DNA from 2 places in the Paenibacillus sp. JCM 18996 genome. Region 1 is predicted to be linked to the other one. Evidence: a T-box and tRNA genes for the amino acid it is inferred to sense, from the RefSeq annotation. Region 1 holds a T-box; the other holds one or more tRNA genes.

Region 1 (11,620 bases):
CTGCGCCATCAGCCGCGCGGCTTCATCAGTTGAAGTGCCGGGCGAGGCGGAGACGATATTGTCGCTCATTACGTCCTTTACCGACGACGAACCGGAGTGCTTCTCCGCATAGCCGCGGATGACAAGGTCACGGTCAGTGACCACGCCGATCAGTTTGGAGCTGTTCTCTTCCACCACGGGCACGAAGCCGATGTCGTTCTTGGCCATTTTTACCGCGATTTCATAAATATTGTCCTTCACTGTAACGGTTACGCAGTCCTTGGTCATGATGTCTCTTAATGTTTTCAAGAAAAATCCCTCCGCATCGGTTATTAGCTTGCTTTGCGTATGGGTTAGGTTCTCCAGGAAGCTGAAAAAAATTCGTTCCGGAGGCAAGGACCGCATTTAAACCGCTGCTTCGCCCAAATAATCCAGAGCCATATCGAACAAAAGCTTGGCCGCGCCTTTCATCGATTGTTCGTCAATATCGAATTTCGGATGGTGGTGGGAGTATTGGGTTGCCTCATCCTCGTTCCGCGCTCCGACAAACATAAAGCATCCAGGGACTTCTTTTAAATAGTAGGCAAAATCCTCGGCAGCCATCACCGGCTGTGCTTGCAGAAGATTCGCTTCCCCGAACAGCCGGCCGGCAACTCTGCGGCAGCGTTCCGCCTCACCGGCGTGATTGATAAGCGGAGGATAGCCCATTTTATAATCTATACTGTACTCTGCTCCGTACATCGAGCATATCCCCGAAAGAGTTTCTTCTATCTGCTCTTTTATCACATGGCGCAGCCCGTCGTTGTAAGTTCTCACCGTGCCTTTAAGCGTGCATGTTTCCGCAATGACATTAAAGCTGTTCCCTGCTTGGAAGGTCCCGACGGATACGACGCAAGGCTCGATCGGATTGACTCTGCGTGAGACAATCGTCTGCAGATTCGTGACAAATTGAGAGCCGACCAGGATCGTATCGATTGTTTCGTGAGGAAGCCCTGCATGGCCCCCCTTTCCTTTGATATTGATAACGAATTCGTCTGCGGAAGCCATCATCGGCCCGGCCGGACTGAACACTGTTCCCGCTTGGAAAGGTGTCCATAGATGGACCCCGTACACGGCTTCGACCCCATCCAGCGCGCCGTCTTCAATCATCGATTTGGCCCCGCCGGGAGTCACCTCTTCTGCAGGCTGGAACAGAAAGACAACCGTCCCCTTCCATTCATTCCTCGCCTCGCTTAATATTTTCGCTGCCGTCAAAAGGGCGGATGTATGGGCGTCGTGGCCGCACGCATGCATAACACCCGGCACCTCAGAGGCGTAATCACAGTGCTTTTCATCCTGTATAGGAAGCGCATCAAGATCGGCCCTTAAAGCGACGGTCTTGCCGGGTTCCGAGCCGTGAAGCCTGCCCACGACCCCATGCCCTCCAACGCCGGTTCGGACCTCAAGCCCCCACGCCTGCAAGCGCTCCGCGACAAACGCCGACGTCCGGCTTTCGTGGAAAGAAAGCTCCGGATTCCGATGGAGAGCTCTGCGCCACTCTACGGTTTGCGGGAACATCGAATCTACTTCCCTATGGTATCTGCTCAAGCACTTTCCCTCCTCTTTATACAAGTTTCCCGAATGTAAAATCTATTATATTATAACAAAATATGTATCGGGATTGCATCCAGGCCAAAGCTTTCGCTGGACACAAGAAGTTCATATTTTCCGTCAACTCCCATACTGGCAGTGTCTTGCGAATCAGTCCAAAACATACTATCATGAGTAAAGGAACTTCACGCATCCGGTGGAAAATTAACCTAACCTATCAGGAGGAAAAGATTGTGATTATTGAAAATAGCGGTTTGACAGGAATGAAAAGCGATCTTGCCTATATGGACGAAGTAATGGGCAGCCTGGGCTTTGTGCGTTGGCAGTGGGAATATTATCGCGCTACATACGATTTGAAACTGGTCGAACAAGCGAGCAAGGAGGAATACTACCTGCGTATAAATACACGCGCGGAGTCCGGCAAGCTGGAATCTCCTGATGCCCTCCTTAATATTGAAGACGTATACATGGGAGTGACTTCCTTCCCGCACGGGCTCGACTACGATTCTCCGATTCCGCAGAATGTCATGTCGAAGGCGCAGCAAACCTTGTCCGAGTTGAAAAAGAAGCTTTCCCAATAAGGCGGCTGCATGAAAGCTGCTCCAAGAGGAACGCCTGACTTCGCCCTCCTGTTTGTCACAATCGTACTGGCCATCTTCGGTTTTGCCATGGTATTCAGCGCCAGTTCCGTGTTGTTCCCCAAACAAGGGCCTTGGTTTCTGTCCCAGAGGAACGCTGTCTATATTATTGTTGGACTGATCATCATGTTAACCTTAATGAATATGCAATTCGCCAAAATCAAAAAGCTGGTCAAACCGTTTTTTCTGTTTGTCACTTTTTTGCTTTTAATGCTCCCTTTCTTCGGTACCTATTACAACGGAGCCAAATCCTGGTTTGTGCTGGGCCCCTTCAACCTTCAGCCGGCGGAGCTCGCAAAGCTGGCTGTTATTCTTTATTTGGCCGCGCTAATCTCCAAAAAGGGTGACAAGTTCAAAGAGTTCAAAAAAGGCCTGCTTCCCGTGCTGTGCATCCTTTTATTCGTAGCCGCGCTGATTATGATTCAGCCCGACTTCGGATCGGCCTGTATTCTGGTAGGAGGCGGTCTTGTAGTTATCGTGTCTGGCGGAGCGAACCTCAGGCATCTATTTCTGGGAGGAATGGGGCTGGCCACGCTCGGCTCCTTTTTTCTCACGGGCCACCGGAAGGATCGGATTACCGCTTATCTAAACCCATGGGCCGACCCTCAAGGGACGGGCTATCAATTGATCCAGGCGCTGTATGCGTTCGGACACGGCGGCCTGACAGGGGCAGGGTTCGGAAAGGGCATCCAGAAGCTGCATTATCTGCCCTTTCCCTATAACGATTTTATCTTTGCGATTATTGGGGAGGAATTTGGCTTTATCGGCAGCTCCGGGCTGCTGCTCGCCTATCTGATCCTGTTCTGGCGCGGTATTATCGTCTCCTTGAGGTGCCGCGATACTTTCGGTATGATGACGGGCGTGGGCATTGTCGGAATGTTCGCGATCCAGGTGTTCATTAATATCGGAGGGGTCACCGGGGCGATTCCTATGACTGGGGTGACTCTGCCGTTTATCAGTTACGGCGGTACTTCAATGGTCGTTTCCTTTATGTGCGTCGGCATCCTGCTCAGCATTTCCAGGGAACAAAGCCGGCTCGACCAGCTGGAAAACCGGCAATCGCCAAAAGAACAAGAAAGGAACTATCCTGCTTAGGAAAGTTCCTTTCTTTGTGCCCGCGCTATTTCACCCGGAGCGCGTCGTCCACACGGGCCTCTTCTTCCGGAAAGGCCACACCTTCCACCTTGACATTCACTTCCACCACGCGCAGACCGGTCATATTTTCAACCGCTTCCCTTACGTTCTGTTGCAGCTCGCTGCAAACCTGATGAACTTTGCTGCCGTAGGTGACCACTACTCTAAGGTCGATCGCCGCCTCAAGCTGTCCCACTTCCACAGATACTCCCTTTTGAACATTCTTGCCGCTCAACTTCTTGGCCAAGCCTTCGGATACTCCTCCGGACATGGCTGCGATGCCGGATGTCTCCAATGCGGCTAAGCCGGCAATGGTTGCAACAACATCATCGGAAATACGGATCAGGCCGGTTTGCAACGAGTCGGACATGGGATCAGCTCCTTTGGGTGAATATACTCTTATTGTAATAATTGGCAGGCATGAACGCAATACCGGCTGCTTGAAGTTGATTTTGGCCAAGATTAATTCAAGTTGTTTCCGGTTAACTAAACAAGAACGGCATAATTATTTACATAGAAGAAAAAGATGAGGTATAGTAAAGAAAGTTTTCTTGCTTTCTCGAGGAAATCTTATCCAGGCACTACTAAGCTCAGGAGGAACTTGCCGTGAAAAAACATGCTTTCAATATCGGACTTATCGCCACTTTCGTGCTCAGCGCATTGGCCCACTACACACATATGCCCACGGCGGTGCAATTTTCGATTTGCTGTATATCCGTTGTGTTTGTAGCCGCTTTTCTGGGAAAAGCGACGGAGAGCGTAGCCCATTACGCCGGCGAACGCATGGGCGGTTTTCTCAGCGCAACCTTCGGTAACGCAGCGGAGCTCATTATCGCTATTTTCCTCATCAAGGACGGATTGTTCAGTATCGTAAAAGCCAGCATCACAGGCTCCATCATCGGAAACCTGCTGCTCGTGCTCGGGCTTAGCGTGTTTCTGGGCGGCCTCAAATACAAAGAGCAAAATTTCAACGTGAAACTGGCCGTCCATAACGCTTCATTAATGCTGCTGGCCGTCATTTCCCTGTTCATACCGGCGACCTTTGTCGGGAGCTTGACGACTAGAGAGACGAAGCTGATGAGTGTGACGGTCGCAGGGATCCTGATTGCCGCCTACTTATTGTGGCTGGTTTTCTCCATGATCACTCACAAAAAGGAGCTGGGCGAAGAACAGAACGAATCCGAGATACCCGGTATCGTGCTGGAAGATGAGGTGCACGAACCGCAGTGGTCCAAATTCGTCTCGGTTTTATACCTGGTTCTCTCTACAGTGATGGTCGCTTTTCTAAGTGAGTGGCTCGTCGGCACGGTGGAAGATTTCGCTAACAGCTTCGGGCTGTCGGAGCTTTTCGTGGGGGGCTTCCTGATCGCCATCATCGGCAACGCCGCGGAACACAGCGCAGCCGTCCTGCTCGCTTTGAAGAACCGGATGGGCGCAGCGGTAGAAATTGCCATCGGCAGCTCTTTGCAAATTGCGCTTTTTGTAGCTCCCGTGTTGGTGATCATAAGCTTCTTTTTCGGCCATACGATGGATATCGTATTCACCAACTATGAGATTGCGGCAATCGCCGTCTCGGTGTTCATAGCCACGGCAATTTCCAGGGACGGCTCGACCAATTGGTTTGAGGGTGTTTTGCTTTTGACGGTTTACTCGATCTTGGGGCTTGTATTCTTCCTGGTGTAAATATTATAACATTTAATCGACAAAAAAAAGCAGCCCGAAGGCTACTCCTTTCCCATCGCTTCATAAAGCTGCGCCAGGTTTCTTTCCAAGCCGCTTAGAAGCTCTTTGCCTGCCATTTCTGAAATAAGCCCTGCCCTGACCGCAAAATCGACTTCTCTGGACAACCCGTACATTTGTGTATCCAGCACTTCCTCGTACAGCGGACACTGGCGGGTGGTCAAATTCTCCATTTGCACTTCGATTAACTTGGCTATTTTATCAGCATCTTCCTGAAGAAGAGTAATGGCTTTAAGATTTAAGTTAATAATTAACTCCGATGAAGACATGTTGCTACCCCCCTCCTGTACTGGTGGCGTCCTTTCATTCCATAAGCTTAGTTTAGTCGAAAATTAACAAATTCACAAGAGAGACTACCCCCGAATCGGGTGAAAAATAAGAAAACCTCTATCGAGGCCATTCTAGGATGAGCGACCGCGATTTAAAGGTAGGTTTTCTTGGTAAACAAAGTTTCATTTCACTTTAATCCTTTAGCGAACTTAAACTTTCTTTAACGTTAAAAAAGCATCTTCCGCGGGGGAAAATGCTTTTTGCGTTATTTTAGCTCAGTCGATGATATTGTTGATTTTCAGGTTGTGCTTCTCGAACACCTCGGCCATAGCCGCTTTCGCTTCTTCCGCATCAGGACCATGCACGTGAAGGTCGTACTGGCTGGAGCTGACCAAAGTAGTGAACAAGCCGAGAATGCTCTTCACATCGATGTATTTGTTCTCATATTGCAATACGATGGAAGACCGGAAACGATTCGCGGTTTGTGAGATTTCTACGATAGCTGCGTTGTTAGAGTTTGTCATAAGTAATCCCTCCGTTATGGTTCCTGCTGAACCTTATTGGTAATATTATGATACATGGTCTGGCCGTCATTTTGCAACTACTATTTCTCACTTCAAATTCTCCGGATTCAACCCCGCCAGCTCGTCCAGCACGAAGCGGCCGTCCTTGCGGACCAGCACATCGTCAAAATAAATCTCTCCCCCGCCGTATTCCGGTCTCTGGATAAGCACCAAATCCCAGTGCACGTTGGAACGGTTTCCGTTATCCGCTTCCTTGTAGGCTTGGCCGGGGGTAAAATGCAGACTGCCGTCGATCTTCTCGTCAAACAGCGTATCTTTCATCGGATGCAGGATATATGGATTGAAGCCCAAACTGAACTCCCCGATGTATCTTGCTCCTTCATCCGAATCCAGCACATCGTTGATTTTATCCGTATGGTTCGAAGCGGCTTTCACGATTTTACCGTTCTCGAATTCGAACACGATATTCTCAAAGACCGTTCCTTTGTACACGGATGTAGTATTGTAAGAGAGGGTCCCGTTGACGGAATCCCGCACAGGAGCCGTATACAGCTCTCCGTCCGGAATGTTCCTGTGGCCCTCGCATTTCACCGACCCGATTCCTTTGATGGAAAAAGTAAGATCGGTTCCAGGCGAAACGATTCGCACTTTGTCCGTCCGATCCATTAAAGTCTTGAGCGGATCCATCGCTTTGGACATTTTGCTGTAGTCGAGATTGCATACGTTAAAATAAAAATCCTCGAACTCTTCCGTGCTAGTATTGGCCAGCTGAGCCATGGACGCGTTGGGATAACGCAGCACGACCCATCGGGTGTGCTTGACCCTTTGCTCCAGATGTACAGGCTTGCTGTAATACAGTTCATAGAGCTTCATCTTGTCATCCGGCACAGCCGAAAGCTCATTTACATTCTCTCCCGCCCGCAGCCCGATATAGCAATCCATTTCCTTCATCAGGCCCAGGTCGATCTCGGCCCACTGCTCGATCTGGTCCTTGGTCGCCCCGCCAATCACCCGTGCCAGCACCGAATGGTCCACAAACTGCACATAAGGGAACCCCCCGGCGGCGGCCACCTCCTCCACCAGACACTTGACGATCTCCCTTTCGGAACCGTACATTTCCACAAGCACCTTCTCGCCCGGCTTAACCCCGAGAGAATAGTTCACAATATTTTTGGCGAGCTGCTTTAAACGTGGGTCTCTCATACCCCAACCTCCATTAGTAAATTGATGGCTCACAGAATGAAAGCCTTTCCAAACTGATACCATTATGTACCGATGATGTTCTTTCACGCTTATTGTATCATTAATCCCGAAAAATACGAAAACCTCCACCAGACGCATTCCAGACGCACTTGCAGGCATTTTCCCCTTTAGAAAAAAATGCCTGCTTGTTAGCTTGACATTAACCTTGTTTATCTTATAAAATAAGAAGTCGAGTACAAGCAATTTTATTTCGTGTGATTCTATGAACACCCTCACTGATTTTGTTGCTGGCAAGACAGCGGCTGAAAAGCTTGTCAGGTACGACGGTTCCACCGTTGTCATAAACAAAGTCGGGCATATAACCACACAACCTATTCGATTGAAAACAACAAATACAACATTACATTGCAAAAGGAGTAACTCATACATGTCACGTTACACTGGTCCTAAATTTAAACTAAGCCGTCGTCTTGGAATTTCACTAAGCGGCACAGGCAAAGAATTGAAGCGTCCTTTCCCTCCGGGCCAACACGGTCAGGGACAGCGCAAGAAAATGAGCAACTACGGCATCCAGCTTCAAGAGAAGCAAAAGCTTCGCCACATGTACGGTTTGAACGAGAAGCAGTTCCGCAACCTGTACACCAAAGCATCCCATATGCAAGGTATTTCCGGTGAGAACTTCATGGTGCTGCTGGAAAGCCGTCTGGACAACCTGGTGTACCGTCTTGGATTGTCCAACTCCCGTTCGGGCGCTCGTCAATTGGTATCTCACGGACACGTTACCGTCAACGGCAAGAAAGTGGACATCGCTTCCTACATCGTGAACACAGGCGACGTAATCGGCCTACGCGAAAGAAGCAGAAACCTTTCCGTGGTCAAAGAAGCTATAGCTAACCGCAACTACCTTCCTGCATACCTTGAGTTCAACGAAAACGCCGTCGAAGGCAGATACGTGCGCCTTCCGGAGCGCGCTGAGCTTCCAGCTGAAATTGACGAAAAGCAAATCGTCGAGTTCTACAGCCGTTAATCTTTCAACTAAGAGAGCGACCCTTGCGGGCCGCTCTTTTTTAACGTTAAAGAAAGTTTAAGTTTGTTAAAGGATTAAAGCGAAATGGTGTTACCAAGAAAACCTGCCTTTAAAACGCGGTCGCTCCTCCTTGAATAGCCTCCATAGAGGTTTTCTTATTGTGATAGAAAGTACTAATCGGGAGATTTAAGGTCCCCTTTTGTAAGACCAAATTACACACTTGATATTTACGAACACTTGTTCTATAATTATAGTGGTGCTTAGAGGGAGTTTCCCATGGAGCTGACGATAAAGAATATTGCAGAAAATGAGTTGGAGGACTTTCTTGCAATTCTCAGGGAAGCCGCATTATGGCTAAAAAACGCAGGCAAGGAAATGTGGAATGACCGTGAATTCTCCCCTGCAAATCTGCTGAAGTATAATACAATCGAGGAATTGTTTATCGCTTATATAGACAAAGAGGCGGCGGCAGTGATGATCCTTCAGGAAGAAGACAGGACATTTTGGCCTGATTCCGGAAATGATTCTCTTTTTCTGCACAAATTGGCCGTACGCAGGAAATATGCAAGCAAAGGGTTATCTAAAGACATGGTTCATTGGGCAAAGGAACGAGCAAAGAGTCTAAAAAAGACATATTTGAGGCTCGATTGTGCTGCCGATAGACCCAAATTGTGCAGCTTTTATGAAATGCAAGGGTTTAGAAAAGTAAGTGAAAGAGTCATGTTTGGCATTTTTCCAACAGCATTTTATGAGGCGGAAATTGAATAAGCGATTCTGGATGGAACTAACTGGAAAACGAGATTTTAATTGATCGCTTTTCCATGGGGCGCATTTCTTTGTATCGAAAACTTAACGTTAAAAACAGCCACTCCGCTTTGCGAAATGGCTGTTAACAGCTCCCACTGGGCTCCCGTCGATTTATACCAGCTTAACCTTTGCAAACTTGCGTTTACCTACCTGCACGATATCTCCTGTCGCAATGGAGATGACAGCATTAATGTCGTCCAGCTTCTGTTCATTGATCTTCACCGCGCCGCCCTGGATGCTTCTTCTCGCTTCTCCGTTCGACGCCTGCAGGCCAAGATCCACCAGCAGCTTAATCAGGCGGATTCCGCCTTCCTCCAGCTCTGAGCTGCTGAGCTCCACCTCTTCAATATCGTCAGGCAGCGCTCTTTGCTGAAACACCGTAATAAAATGCTGCTCCGCCTCGCCCGCCGCTTCTTCCCCGTGGTACATGCGCACGAACGTTTTGGCCAGACGCATTTTTGCGTCTCTCGGATGGACGCTGCCGTCCGACAGACCGGCTTTCAATGCCTCGAATTCGTCCAGCGTCAAGTCCGTCGCAAGCTCATAGTATTTCAGCATCAGCTCATCCGGAACCGACATCGACTTGCCATAGATTTCATTCGGCTCTTCATCGATCCCAATGTAGTTGCCCAAGCTCTTGCTCATCTTGTTGACGCCGTCCAACCCTTCGATCAGCGGTGTCATAATCGCCACCTGCGCCGGCACGTCGTATTCCTTTTGCAGTGTCCGCCCCATCAGCAGGTTAAACTTCTGGTCCGTTCCGCCCAATTCCACGTCGCTTTTCAAAGCGACCGAGTCCATTCCCTGCATCAGCGGATAGAAAAATTCATGAATGTGAATTGGCTGGCCGGTGCTGAACCGTTTGGAAAAATCGTCCCTTTCCAGCATTCTGGCCACAGTCACCTTGGCGGAAAGACCGACGACGTCCGCGAAATTCATTTTGCCCAGCCACTCGGAGTTGAAATGTACCTGAGTTTTCTCAGGATCGAGAATTTTAAAAATCTGCTTCCGGTACGTTTCCGCATTGCGCTTCACGTCTTCTTCCGTCAGCTGTTTCCGGGTCTCGGATTTGCCTGTGGGATCGCCGACACGTCCTGTAAAATCGCCTATAATAAGCTGCACCTGATGTCCGAGCTGTTGGAATTGTCTCAGCTTCTGCATGACTACGGTGTGGCCCACATGAATATCCGGAGCCGATGGATCCAGCCCCAGCTTCACTTTGAGCGGAGTGCCCGTCGCTACCGAATCGATCACCTTTTGCCTCAGCTCATCCTCCGGTACGATTTCCACTACTCCCCGGCGGATCCAATTCAGCTGGCGGTCCACCTCCTGCTGCTGCGCGATCGATAACTCTTCCCATTTTGCCATAAATGATGTCCTCCTCTATTCTCGTTACAGGTCGATCCATTCTCTCATCCTAAGTAAACAAACCCTTTGCAGCACAAAAAGCCCTCTTATCCGTAAGGGACGAGAAGGCTTCGGCTCGCGGTACCACCCTAATTAAAGCAGTGCGCGCTGAACGCGGCCGCTGCTCTCACTTTACAAATGAATAACGGGATTTACCCGGAAAAAGCTACTAATAAAGCCGGCAAAGGCTTTAGGTTCTCTTCTTCTGCTCCGGAGCGTACTTCGAAATGCCTGCCGCTGTCGATTCACACCAACCACCGACTCTCTTGAAGCTCATGCGGGCACTCTACTCGGAATTGCGGGGCAACTCCTCCATCAACGCGATCAAGTATCAATTTTCTCTTTTTATATCATATCAACCGGGAAAATGTCAAATAACTAACACGGGCATCTTCCAAAAATCGCCTGATTGCCTTCAAATTCTCATTTTTGTGCTATAATAAATCTGTTGTAAGGGGGGTCTCGGTTAACAGATGGCACACACGTCCAAATCAGCTTGGAAGAAAGCCGGATTCATTGCTTTGCTCTGTACCAAATGGTTCGTCATAGCCGGTGTGGCGGCCGGTTTTTTGGCGTTTGGAACCGGAGTCGGATATGTGGCGGCACTGGTCAAAGACGACGAAGTGCGCAGCGCGAGCTTCATTACCAAGCAGATGCGCGCCAATGCCATGACAAGCTTTGCTTACTTTAACGACGACGCGGAGATCGGGCAGCTTCGTTCCGAAGAGGACCGCAGGATGGCGGAGCTCAAAGACATTCCGAAAATAATGACGGATGCTGTCGTCGCTATTGAGGATAATCAATTTTATAACCACTATGGTGTAGATTTAAACGGACTGGTGAGAGCGGTCAAACAGAAAATGCTTCACGAGGATGTCCAGACCGGGGGAAGCACAATTACCCAGCAGCTTGCAAGAAGAGTGTTTCTATCCCTGGACAAAGAAGACAGCCGCAAGGCGAAAGAGCTGTTTCTCTCCCTTCGGCTCGAAAGAATCCTTTCCAAGGACGAAATCCTGCTCGCGTACTTAAACAAGATCCCTTACGGAAACGGTTCCAGCGGTTATAACCTGTTCGGGATCAAAGCGGCGGCCAAGGGTATTTTCAATATCGACAACCTCTACGATTTGAACATTGCCCAGGCGGCGTACTTAGCCGGCTTGCCCCAGCTTCCCAGCGCTTACTCGGCTTTTACGAGCAGAGGCAGCTTCGATGAAGCGGGATTTAACAAAGCGGCGGCCAGACAACAGCTTGTCCTGAAACGGATGCTGGAGGAAGGCAAAATCACGGAGCAGCAGCACCAG
Region 2 (11,620 bases), 350 kb from region 1:
AGGATAGGGGAGAAAAATCCAATGAGTGAGAACCTGATAGAAATCAGAGATTTAACAATAGAGTTTCGATTGCGAAATGGGGTCATCCGTGCCGTCGACAATGTTTCTTTTGATATACCGAAGGGGAAAATCAGCGCATTGGTGGGAGAAAGCGGAAGCGGAAAATCCACGATGGCATCGGCTATTCTGAATATTGTATCTTCACCGGGCGTCATCACGAAAGGAAGCATCATGTTAAACGGGCAGGATATATTGAAATTTAACAAGAACAGTTTGCAAAATTACCGTTGGTCCGATGTTTCCATGGTGTTTCAAGCCGCACAGAATGCCTTGAACCCGGTTATGCGGGTTGGGGAACAGATCATCGAAACCGTGCTATCCCATAAAAGGATGGCAAAGGAAGATATACTGAAAAAGGCGGCACAGCTGCTGGATTACGTTCGGTTGGATGCGGAAAGGGTACTTGGCGCTTACCCCCACGAGCTGAGCGGCGGTATGAAGCAGCGGGTAATGATTGCATTCAGCTTGCTGCTGGACCCTAAATTGGTGATTTTGGATGAACCTACAACTGCGCTTGATGTCATAACCCAGGATTACATTTTTGATATTCTGCTAAAAATCCATAAGGAAATGGGAATTACTATGCTGCTTAATTCACACGATATTGCGGTTGTTGCCAGGGTGGCGGACCGGGTGGGTGTGATGTATGCGGGCAAAATTGTGGAAGTAAGCGATGTGTACGACATTTTCGAAGACTCCAAGCATCCTTATTCGACAGGGCTGATCCAAGCGGCTCCGTCACTGCTGAGCGATCCTGAAAATACAAGGTCCATCGGCGGATCGCCGCCGAACCTTTTAAAGCTGCCGTCAGGGTGTGCTTTTCACCCAAGGTGCGAATATGCTATGGATATTTGCAAAATTGCGGTTCCCGGTGCTGTGAATGTAGGAGAGGGCCATATTGCGGCGTGCCATCTTCATGATGCAAATCTGAGAAAGGAAGTGAAAATGGCATGAGAGGTTTATTAACACTGAAAGATATGAGTATGGTCTTTGAACAAAATGCCGGGTTGTTTGGCCGCACATTGAAAATCCCCGCTTTGAAAAACATCAATCTGGATTTTAATCCCGGGGAAATCGTGGCACTTGTAGGGGAAAGCGGCTGCGGTAAAACTACGCTTGGCAAAGTGATCACAGGGCTTCATAAACCGACACAGGGTGAAATTCTATACAACGGAAAAAATATATGGAAGATGAATAAATCGGAATTCGAGGAATACCGCCGCAGCGTGCAGCTTGTGCAGCAGGATTCTTACGCGGCCCTCAATCCGGCAAGAACGATATATCAGTCGTTATCGGCTCCCATCCTGGAGAAAAAGCTGGTGAAAAACAGGAAGGAAGCACACGATCGTGTCTGCGAGCTTCTGACAACAGTGCAGCTAACTCCGCCGGAGCAGTATTTGGAGAAATATCCGCACCAATTGAGCGGCGGTCAGAGGCAGAGAGTGCTTATGGCGCGGGCTATCTCATTAAACCCGAAGCTGATCGTAGCCGATGAACCGATCTCGATGATCGACGTTTCATTAAGAATGTCGATATTAAAACTAATGTCCTCATTAAATAAAAGACTCGGCATTGCTTTCGTATATATTACTCATGATTTGGCGACAGCGCGTCTTATAGCGCGAAACGGAAGGCTGGCAGTAATGTATCTGGGCAAAATCGTGGAACAGGGAAATATGGCCGAGGTGCTTTCCAATCCGCGTCACCCTTATTTGCAGGCATTATTGACCGCGGTGCCGATACCTGATGTCAGGATCGCCAAAGCGAAACGGGAGTTGCCGTTAAAAAGCCTGGAGATGCCCAGCATAACCAATCCGCCAGCCGGTTGTGCATTTCATCCAAGATGTCCCTATGGCGACGAGACTTGCGAATCAAAGGAACCGGCTCTTGAAAGCCAGCAAAACCGGTTGATTGCGTGCCATAAAGTCGGGAAGGTGCCGTTATGGAAAATCGCTTCCGTAAAATAATTACCAGAATCACGCTGCGGATCTCATTCTTTTTTATCCTGCTGTGCGGGTTGTTGCTTTTGTTGGTAAATCGTGGTTCTGCAGAATTTGTGGTGCTCGTACTTTCGTTAGCTGTAAACATTCTTCTTATCTGTTCTATTTTGATATGGTCATGGCTGCTGAAAAAAATGCGCAAAATCTCTTAGTTTAACCGAAACATCCAGCGAGGTGGTCTCGTATTACGTGAAGCACCCGAAACGTTGACGTTCCGTTGTGGAGTTGGTATCTTTAGGAGTAGACATCGAATAATTTTCGGAGACGCCGTATTTGACGCCAGGGGGAGATTGCAATGGCCATCAGGCTGCGGGGGCATCATTTATTATGTCTGTTAGGTTACAGGGGAATGGGGTATTCCGAGCAATTCACGGCGAATATGACCGAGGTATACAACACGCTTCGACAAAATCCGGATACATACATCAAGCTAGTGGAAGGTCCGGACGAAATTTGCTCACATTATCCCAAGGACAAGTCGGGGCACTGCGAAGAAGACACTGTAAATACAAGGGATCTGGCTATTTTAAAAAGGCTCGGGCTTCGTGCAGGGATGATTCTGAAGTGGGCAGACATTGAAGTCGGAATCTCCAACTTAGTGCATCCGGAAGATATCCGGTTGTTTTGCAGTTCGTGCCCATGGAGGCCGTATGGCGTTTGTGAAGAGGGTGTGGCTAATCTGCGTCAAGGAAAAGGACTTGTTCCATAACAGTTGGTATCGTTAGTTGACGATCAGCATCATAGAAAATCAACAGGAAATAGAGTGATGGATATGTCTGTTTGGCTATTAATTATCGGGATTCATTTAGCTGCGATTGTTTTCGGAGGCTCTATCTGGATTTTTTACAAAAACAACAAAGATTTATTGTAAGCTTTAATAATCGGAAAACCGTTGCCTGGGATGATGGGCACGGTTTTTTCCTTTTTATAGCGAGCGCAGGTGGAAAAAACGGTCAGGTACAGATCATGCTGACGATCGCATTTTGAAGCTGGCCCATCCTGGGAGAAGTTGACGTGCCAATAGAACCTGCAGCGACCAGTATCAGAAACTCCTGCCGCACTATACTCGGAGATTCTGTCCGGAGATGTTACAGGGCTCTTCTTAGCGCCAGCTTATGTTGCGAGCAGAAAGTTCCTGCCACTGAAGGGAGCGCAATGCCCTCTGATTGCCTACAAAAAAGCCGTCAGAGAATAACACCCTGACGGTTCTTGTAGGTTTTTAATTTCGTTTTTAATTTTCGTTTTCACCATACTGATTTTCGGATTCCGAATGCTGAGCTGGCTTATGGTGAGTGTAGTGACTGCTTTTATGTTTTTTCACATGTGCGGCGGCCGCCTTATGAGGTGCTGCAGCAGGTTGTGGCTGGGAGGCATTACTTTGTGGCTGGGAAGCATCCTGTTGGGGTTGTGCAGCAGCAGGCGCAGCTTTTGCAGCAGCAGGTTGAGGCGCCGCGGCAGCTTGTCCATTATTGGAAATTACACGGCGTGCGGTTACGAATGTCTTATCCCAAGTGCTTCCTGCAAAATTGGAGATGGTAACGCCGATACCGACTCTATAGGTGTGCAGTAATTTCCCGCCGCCCATATAAATGGATACGTGATTGATGACTCCGTCCCGGTTCGTGTCCGAGAAAACCAAATCGCCGGGCTGAAGCTGGTCTTTAGATACCGCTACGCCAACAGCGGATTGCTGTCTCGACGAACGAGGAAGATTGATGCCGTTTTGTTTAAACACATACTGAGTAAACGAGGAACAGTCAAAAGCGTCTGTTCTTCCAGATTTTGCTCCAAATTGATAAGGAACTCCTAAAAATTGTTTTCCTGTGGCAATAACATTATCCGCAACGGATGTGCTGGACACGGCGGCTGCATGGGCCGATGGTGGAGTTACCAGCATACTTCCGGAAAAAGCAACCGAGAGGCTGAGACTTAATCCCACTAATGTTTTACCGATGCGGTTTTTCTTCGTGTTGTTCATAACTTCCTCCTCTGGGGTTAGTATTAAGTTAGCGACATAGCTCACTATATCACACCTGAAACATCCACGAATTACCAAGCTGCGAACAAACCCAGTCCCAATCTGACCTAAAGCAAGGTTATTAGAAAAACATGAGAAATCCTTAAAAAAAACTCTGTTGACAAAGAAATCCACTTTTAGCTTAAAAAAGGCGTTTTCAGCGCCGGCAGCGGGCGTAGAATCTTCTTTTTTGAGTTACACTGTTTATTGAATGGTTTGCAGACTGCTGCTGAATTTTTTTAAATCCACACGTTTATGAGCAGACAAGATGGTTAAATATACTTCAAAAGATGCCTGTCTAAAATGACGCGAATAGAATGGGGGAAGTAACGATTTTGGACGTTTGGTTTAAAGCTCCTTTGACGGTCGCGTTGCTTTCTATGCTGGTCGCCCAGATGGTAAAAGTTCCGATACATTTTTTCCTTCATAAACAAATTCATTTCAAATTGGCCGTCTCGACCGGAGGGATGCCCAGTTCACATTCCGCAATGGTATCGGCGCTGGCTTTTTCTATCGGATTACGGCGTGGGTTTGCGGACGATCTTTTTGCAGTTGCCTCTATCCTTGCTCTTATAGTGATGTATGATGCGATGGGCATAAGGAGGCACGCCGGCAGGCACGCTGTTACTCTTAATCGCCTTTTGAACGAGAAGTTAATCGGACAACCTTCGAGCGATAAGAAAACCGAATTAAAGCAGCAGTTAAAAGAAATGCTCGGGCATGAGCCTAAAGAAGTCATTTGGGGAGCAGTAACGGGAATTATTGTAGCATTGATCGTCGGACTGATATGAAAACCGGACGAAAGCCAGTTGAATGCTTCTTATTAGAATTCAAATTACCTGAAGTACATAGAAAAATTCGAACGCAAAAAAGCACCCTGCTCTGAGAGGTCCCAGGACCGCAGCGGGTGCTTAACATATTCAAAGATACATTTACAACACCGCTTATCGCCGCAAACTTTGTGGTCACTGTCCCTTAAACGATTCCGCCATCCGGCTCGTAATAATCAATCATTATTTTCATCCGGGCTGGTTGAGGGTACATTGGCTATATTGGACAGCCGTTCTGCGGTTCGGTACGCTTGATCTTTGGATTCGGGCATGGGGCTCTAGCCTTTCTGCTTTATGTGTTCATTGGTTTAACATCCCCATTTAGCGTATATTCATTCCGGCGGCTTCCACGCATCATACAGCATTTTGGGTTCGGTTCGGCCATCTGGTATCATTAAGTCGGAGGTATGCCGATTATGGACTATTATACGACAGCAGAGTGGAATGAAGCCCTGTGGCTCAAAGCAGAACAAGTGTATCACCAGTCATTTCCGGAAAAAGGCAGAAAAAATCGCGCTATCATACGAGGCATGTTTGAAAAGGGAATGTGCTCCCTGCATACCGCGGCCGAAAGGTCGGAAGTTATCGCCATGGCTCTGTCGGCCGTAAATCATGAAGATAAGGTGCTGGTCATCGACTATCTCGCTGTAGGGGAAGAATTCCGTGGAATGGGCACCGGACGCTTGTTTATGGACTACATAAAGACCTGGGCGGAAACAGCAGCCCGCTGTAAGGGGATAGTCATAGAGGTCGAAGCCGATCCCTCATCGGACAATATCCGCAGGATCCGTTTTTGGGAACAATGCGGATTCCAGCTCACCGATTATGTACATCATTACATATGGGTTCCCGAGCCATACACGGCAATGTACATGAGTCTCCATCCCGACTGGCCCGTTACGGACGATGGTGAAATCCTGTTTCGCTACATCACTCGTTTTCACGCTAAAGCCTACCGCGGTCATACAAGAGCCTAAAAGTTCTCAAGAATATGGAATTAGACTGATGGTATACGTTCACACTTCAGAAAATGGGCGGATGGGCGCGTTTCACGACGGCTGCAATCCACGTAAAAAGTGGAGAGAAATAAGCATGTACGTAATATCACCTATTAAGGGAGGAAAACCGAATGATGTCTACGGCTGAAATGGCTCGTATAAAATCCCGTCTCCCTGAGTGGGTTGAAACAAGCCGGCAGCTGGCTGCTCAGGGGCAAGTTGCGACATATATACCCGAGTTGGCCAAATCTCCGAAGGAAGCTTTAGGCATTCACATTATGGATGCGAACGGGGAATCGATCTCGGCGGGCGACTGTGAGCTAACATTTACAATGCAGAGCATTTCAAAAGTGTTCACCTTGATTTTGGCGCTCATGGACCGCGGTGAAGAAGCTGTATTCTCCAAAGTGGGGATGGAGCCCACCGGTGATAATTTTAACTCGATGCTGAAGCTGGAATTAGTACAGCCCGGCATTCCTTTCAATCCGCTGATTAATGCAGGGGCCATTGCCGTTTCCTCTTTAATCGGCGGTGACGGGCCTGAAGAAAAGTCCTCGCGGATACTGGATTTCTTCCGTGAGCTGGCAAGCAACCTCACTCTGGACTATAACCTTGAAGTATGCCGGTCAGAATCGGAAACCGGGAATCTCAACCGCTCGCTAGCTTACTACCTTAAGGAAAACGGCGTTTTGATGGAGAACGTGGAAGATGTGCTTGACGTATATTTCCATCATTGTGCCGTGGAAGTCAACTGCGCCGATGTGGCCCGGATGGCATTGATACTCGCGATGGACGGGACAGATCCTCTAACAGGAAATGCGTTAATTCCCCGCCGTTACGTCCAGATCGCCAAAACCTTCATGACGACTTGCGGCATGTACAACGCATCGGGGGAGTTTGCTATCAGCGTTGGACTGCCGGCCAAAAGCGGAGTCTCAGGCGGAATTCTGACCATGGTGCCCGGCCGGTACGGCATAGGGGTGGTCGGCCCGGCCTTAAATAAGAAAGGCAACAGCGTAGCGGGAGTCCATCTGCTGGAGAGATTGTCCAATGAATTCGATTGGAGCTTGTTTTAAACAACTTGAAAAAGTTCTACAGGAGCGTTTGTAATTACCGATAAATCGAGTAAAAGGTGTTTATGGCGGAAAACCATTGTATGTTTTACAATGCAGCCCGTTATTTGACCGTCAATTGCCTTCGTTCACTTGCACGAAATACAACGGGCTAACCATAACTAACCTCATAATCATAACTAAACTCAGCAAATCTCAAGTTTATTGCATAAAGAGAGACCGTCTGAGCAAACGGCCCCGACAGTCAAACACCTTCTAAATGTTCAGGCTTTTCATCGATGTTTCAGGATAACGGGTTCCTGCTGCGACTCCTTTAGGTGCCGCTTCATTGATGCGTTCCAAATCTTCGGCGGTGAGTTCAACCTGTACCGCTTGAATATTTTCTTCCAGATACTTCTTTCTTTTTGTCCCCGGGATCGGCACAATATCCTCTCCTTGGGCCAGCAGCCAGGCTAATGCCAGTTGGGAAGGTTTACAGCCTTTTGAAGCCGCAATTTCCTTAATACGGCTGACGAGGTCAAGATTTTTTTGGAAATTCTCTCCTTGAAACCTCGGAGAGTACCGGCGATAATCATCTTCTTCCAAATCTTCGAACCGCTGGATCTGACCGGTCAAGAAGCCTCTTCCCAGTGGACTGTACGCCACAAAACCGATTCCCAGCTCCCGGCAGGCAGGAAGTACTTCATCCTCCACATCCCGGCTCCAAAGAGAGTACTCCGTTTGCAGTACAGCAACCGGATGGATGGCAAAGGCTCGACGAAGGGTGCCGGCGGCAGCTTCGGACATGCCGATGTAGCGGATTTTACCTTCGCGGACGAGATCCCCCATAGCTCCGATCGTTTCTTCAATAGGAGTGTGAGGATCGACTCGATGCTGATAGTACAAATCAATATGATCAACGCCTAATCGTTGAAGACTGGCCTCGCAAGCGGATCTGACATACTCAGGGCGCCCGTTGACGCCAAGAAACGTTCCATCTTCCCCTCGCACGTTTCCGAATTTGGTAGCCAGAACGACTTCATGGCGGCGTCCTTTGATGGCCCGTCCGACCAGTTCTTCATTCTTCCCCAGACCATACATATCCGCCGTATCCAAAAAATTCACTCCCAATTCCAAGGCAAGTTGAATGGTTTGTATGGCTTCTTCTTCATTGCGTCCACCATAGAAATCCGACATCCCCATACAGCCAAGTCCGAGTGCGGACACCTCAAGCCCGCTTTTTCCCAATATCCTTTTTTTCAATGTAATTCCCTCCTCTGGATAGATTTTACTACCTCAATTACCTATTCAACCATAGAATAAGCAGATATGGCAAATCAAGGCAGCGTGTGGGAAAGGAATCCGTATTAAGTACGCGGAATCACAAACTAGTTTATGGGTTCTATCTTGAATATGGTAAAATGTACAACAGGTAAAAAGAGCCATCCGGCGTTTTAAAAATCCAGTGGGTTTACATGGGAGGAGTTTATAAATGACACGGTTGATCGATCAATACATACGTAACGACGAAGAAAAAGCTCGCGCCGATCAGGTTGAGGCGTTGGCAAGACGGTTTGCCGAAAGAGCCGATGGGCACGACCGGGAAGGATCCTTTCCGTTCGACAATTTTGCAGACCTGCGCGAGGCCGGTTATTTGAAGCTTACTGTACCAAAGGAGTTCGGCGGCGAAGAGATCTCGCTTTACGAGATGGTTGCGCTGCAGGAGCGCCTTGCGTACGGCGACGGCTCAACCGCTCTGGCTGTAGGCTGGCACCTCGGTCAAGTGCTTCATCTGAGATCATCGGGAAAATGGCCGGACACCTTGTTCCGCGACCTGTGCCGCGACATCGTGACAGACGGGGCCATGATCAATACATTCGCCAGCGAACAGTCGTCAGGGAGCCCGAGCCGAGGCGGCAGGCCCGAAACGTCGGCGCTGAAGACCGAAGACGGCTGGCTGATCACGGGCCGAAAGACGTTCAGCACACTATCCCCGATACTGGACCGTTTCGTTGTGTCGGCCTTTATCAGTGAGGAAGATCGCGCGGATGAGTTCCTTGTGCAAAAGACAGACCGCACGACCATTGTGGAAACATGGGACACGCTCGGGATGCGCGCCACCGGAAGCCACGATGTTATTCTTGATCGGGCTTGGGTTCCGGAGGCAGCTCGAATTTCGGGCAGCCGCCCGGCGGGCAAAGATGACGGCGCCGGATGGCTGCTTCACATCCCGGCCTGTTATATGGGGATCGCTTTCGCTGCGCGCGATTTCTCCTTGAACTTTGCCCAAACTTACCGTCCTAACAGTCTGTCAGGGCCGATAGCTGAGCTCCCCAGCGTCCAACAGTCGATCGGACAGATGGAAGCCGAGCTACGGTCGGCACGCTGTGTGTTATATTCGGCGGCGGAGCGCTGGGACCAGCAGGCAGAAAACCGGGCAGGCTTGAAGCCTGAGCTGGGATTGGCCAAATATGTGGCGACAAATGCAGCCATCAGGATAGTGGATATTGCGATGCGTATCGTAGGCGGCGCCAGTCTGTCCAAGAAGCTGCCGCTGGAACGCTATTACCGCGATGTGCGGGCCGGCCTGCACAACCCACCGATGGACAATACCGTAATCCAAATGTTAGCGGGCGATGCTTTGAGCGAACAGCGATGACAGTTTACTACTAATATAAGAGCCGTGCAGCGTATGTTGCATGGCTCTTGTGAAAGGGCAAAATTAAATAAACCCCGCCCACTCTACATGATTTTCATCCTCATTATTATCTTCTTCCTGCTGGATGTCACTGGTTTCTACAGTGTCGACTGCATCTTTCTCGTCATGGTTCACAAGAATTCCTCCTTCACTTTATCAAGCATATTGTTTACCGGCCAGAGACATTTTATTAATGACTCGATGTTGCGGCCTTATGAAGGACAAACCCGACATGCAGCGCCGCAACGCGAACCGGGAGACTGTGCGTTGGAAAAGGTATTTGCCCCTGAAGGTGACCCCTGACGTTTACGCAATTTCAAGCACAGTGGAAAAATAAACCACTTGCCAAGGTGCGCATAACGTGATAAATTATATATCCGACTGTAAGTGAGTCAAACCGCAGCAACGTTGTATCAAGCGCCGGATGATTTTAAAGATTGGGTGCGCCACAGAAATCGGGCAGGTCCCAGCAATCAATTATGCCGTCGTAGCTCAGAGGCAGAGCAACGCACTCGTAATGCGTAGGTCGGAGGTTCAACTCCTCTCGACGGCACCATCTCGGAGGCTTAGCGAAGCGGCCAAACGCAGCAGACTGTAAATCTGTTCTCTGACGAGTTCGGTGGTTCGAATCCATCAGCCTCCATAAAACAATGAAGACCATGCCGCTGCAGGCTTGGCGATTGTTCAATTATAATTAAAACGACCCTGGTCCAGACTGGCATTACAGTTCAAGGACTGGGGTTTTTGCTTTTATATATCGTAACCATCGCTGATTCTGTCTTTCGGGGGATCGTTATTCAGCAGCTTTGAATCGTCTGCTCGAAACCCGACGCGTTCATGTTCATTTTTATCCTCATACATAGTTTCGGGATTGCGGTCTGTTTCTTTTTCTACTTTATCGTTAGGCATCAATGCTGCCTCCTTTCAGAGGTATTGTTTCCTGGCCCAAAATAATTATTATTGTATATGAATCCACTATTGATTAGGCAAACCGTTAGGAACGTAAAATGGAGGGGTCTTCATCCACCCGCGTTTACGCATTAACGTTTTTAATGACGCGCCAAACTTCAACTTTTCGGCCTGGAATTTTACAAACATCATTCCCACATCCGTTCGGATGGACTGCACAGCGCCGCTTGCACACGTCATGTAATCGGCAGCTGCTTTCATTGCTAACGCATTTGCGATTTCACTATCAGTCAGCTTGACACCTAGCGGTATTGCGTCTGGTTCTGATTTAGGTTTGATTTCGGTTGCGTGGGGTAAAGGTACGCCTTCCCGCAGCATAAATTCCCGCATTTCTACGGCTTGGGCTTGTGCTAACCCCATAGCTGCATGGAGCGCTTCTAACAGTTCGCTGTCTCCCGTTGTATTCACCCCAATACGGATGATCGCTATTTCTTCTTCAAGCATGGTCAAAAACGTCCAGCAAGTTAAGGCTTCGCCTAGATGCAACGGCAGCTTGGGTTGCTGTTCCTGCTGCCCATTCGTGCCGCTTGGAACTTCAATGAAGGTTTTCATGACATCAATTACCGCTTCAATTACGCTTGTCAAGTTGAACACCACTTCCTTTTTTGGGTAGTGTGCAAATATTAATCATCAATTATTCAATCATGAAAAAGGAGAAAAACAATGAGCGACAGCTCCATCATCATTAATCTGCCAATTGAGAGCCACCGCGCAAAGCCGGAGAAGCGGTAACATCACGCTCGTGATTTTAAGTCTTTGCGCGATCTTTTTGTGCCATCTAGAACAGCTTAATAAACCAGGGAACGATACACAAAGTCAAGAACGCGGCAAGGATCATTGAGATACTTGATATCGTTCCGGACACCGAGCCGAATTCGAAAGCTTTGGACGTGCCTGCCGCGTGAGCGCTTGTTCCGAGCAGTATACCCTTTGAAATATCGTGCTTGAACCGGAACACACGAATGATCAACGGTCCCATGATAATACCGAGCAGTC

Evidence for each region. A T-box is a leader RNA that pairs with one kind of tRNA and senses whether it is charged. The one in region 1 lies ahead of tyrS (tyrosine--tRNA ligase), so its partner is inferred to be a tRNA-Tyr.
Region 2: it has a tRNA-Tyr gene. The T-box ahead of tyrS (tyrosine--tRNA ligase) is inferred to sense a tRNA for this amino acid. The anticodon was not compared.

What each region holds. Positions count from the first base shown of each region.
Region 1 is NZ_AP043884.1:672,293-683,912, reverse strand. It holds gene ACZ5N7_RS03310 (CBS domain-containing protein) at 1-288, opposite strand, end outside; gene ACZ5N7_RS03305 (M20 family metallopeptidase) at 385-1,566, opposite strand; gene ACZ5N7_RS03300 (YugN family protein) at 1,803-2,150, shown strand; gene ftsW (putative lipid II flippase FtsW) at 2,160-3,302, shown strand; gene ACZ5N7_RS03290 (Asp23/Gls24 family envelope stress response protein) at 3,328-3,711, opposite strand; gene cax (calcium/proton exchanger) at 3,948-5,024, shown strand; gene ACZ5N7_RS03280 (Fpa/YlaN family protein) at 5,066-5,350, opposite strand; gene ACZ5N7_RS03275 (HPr family phosphocarrier protein) at 5,627-5,875, opposite strand; gene ACZ5N7_RS03270 (aminopeptidase) at 5,963-7,078, opposite strand; gene rpsD (30S ribosomal protein S4) at 7,506-8,105, shown strand; gene ACZ5N7_RS03260 (GNAT family N-acetyltransferase) at 8,382-8,873, shown strand; gene tyrS (tyrosine--tRNA ligase) at 9,024-10,280, opposite strand; T-box leader at 10,373-10,647, opposite strand; gene ACZ5N7_RS03250 (transglycosylase domain-containing protein) at 10,793-11,620, shown strand, end outside.
Region 2 is NZ_AP043884.1:1,018,641-1,030,260, reverse strand. It holds gene ACZ5N7_RS05035 (ABC transporter permease) at 1-7, shown strand, start outside; gene ACZ5N7_RS05030 (ABC transporter ATP-binding protein) at 22-1,014, shown strand; gene ACZ5N7_RS05025 (ABC transporter ATP-binding protein) at 1,011-2,027, shown strand; gene ACZ5N7_RS05020 (DUF1284 domain-containing protein) at 2,356-2,769, shown strand; gene ACZ5N7_RS05015 (C40 family peptidase) at 3,292-4,038, opposite strand; gene ACZ5N7_RS05010 (divergent PAP2 family protein) at 4,413-4,868, shown strand; gene ACZ5N7_RS05005 (GNAT family N-acetyltransferase) at 5,324-5,884, shown strand; gene glsA (glutaminase A) at 6,037-6,981, shown strand; gene ACZ5N7_RS04995 (aldo/keto reductase) at 7,234-8,220, opposite strand; gene ACZ5N7_RS04990 (acyl-CoA dehydrogenase family protein) at 8,450-9,616, shown strand; tRNA gene ACZ5N7_RS04985 (tRNA-Thr) at 10,137-10,211, shown strand; tRNA gene ACZ5N7_RS04980 (tRNA-Tyr) at 10,216-10,298, shown strand; gene ACZ5N7_RS04975 (hypothetical protein) at 10,406-10,564, opposite strand; gene ACZ5N7_RS04970 (DUF3231 family protein) at 10,631-11,209, opposite strand; gene ACZ5N7_RS04965 (CidB/LrgB family autolysis modulator) at 11,403-11,620, opposite strand, start outside.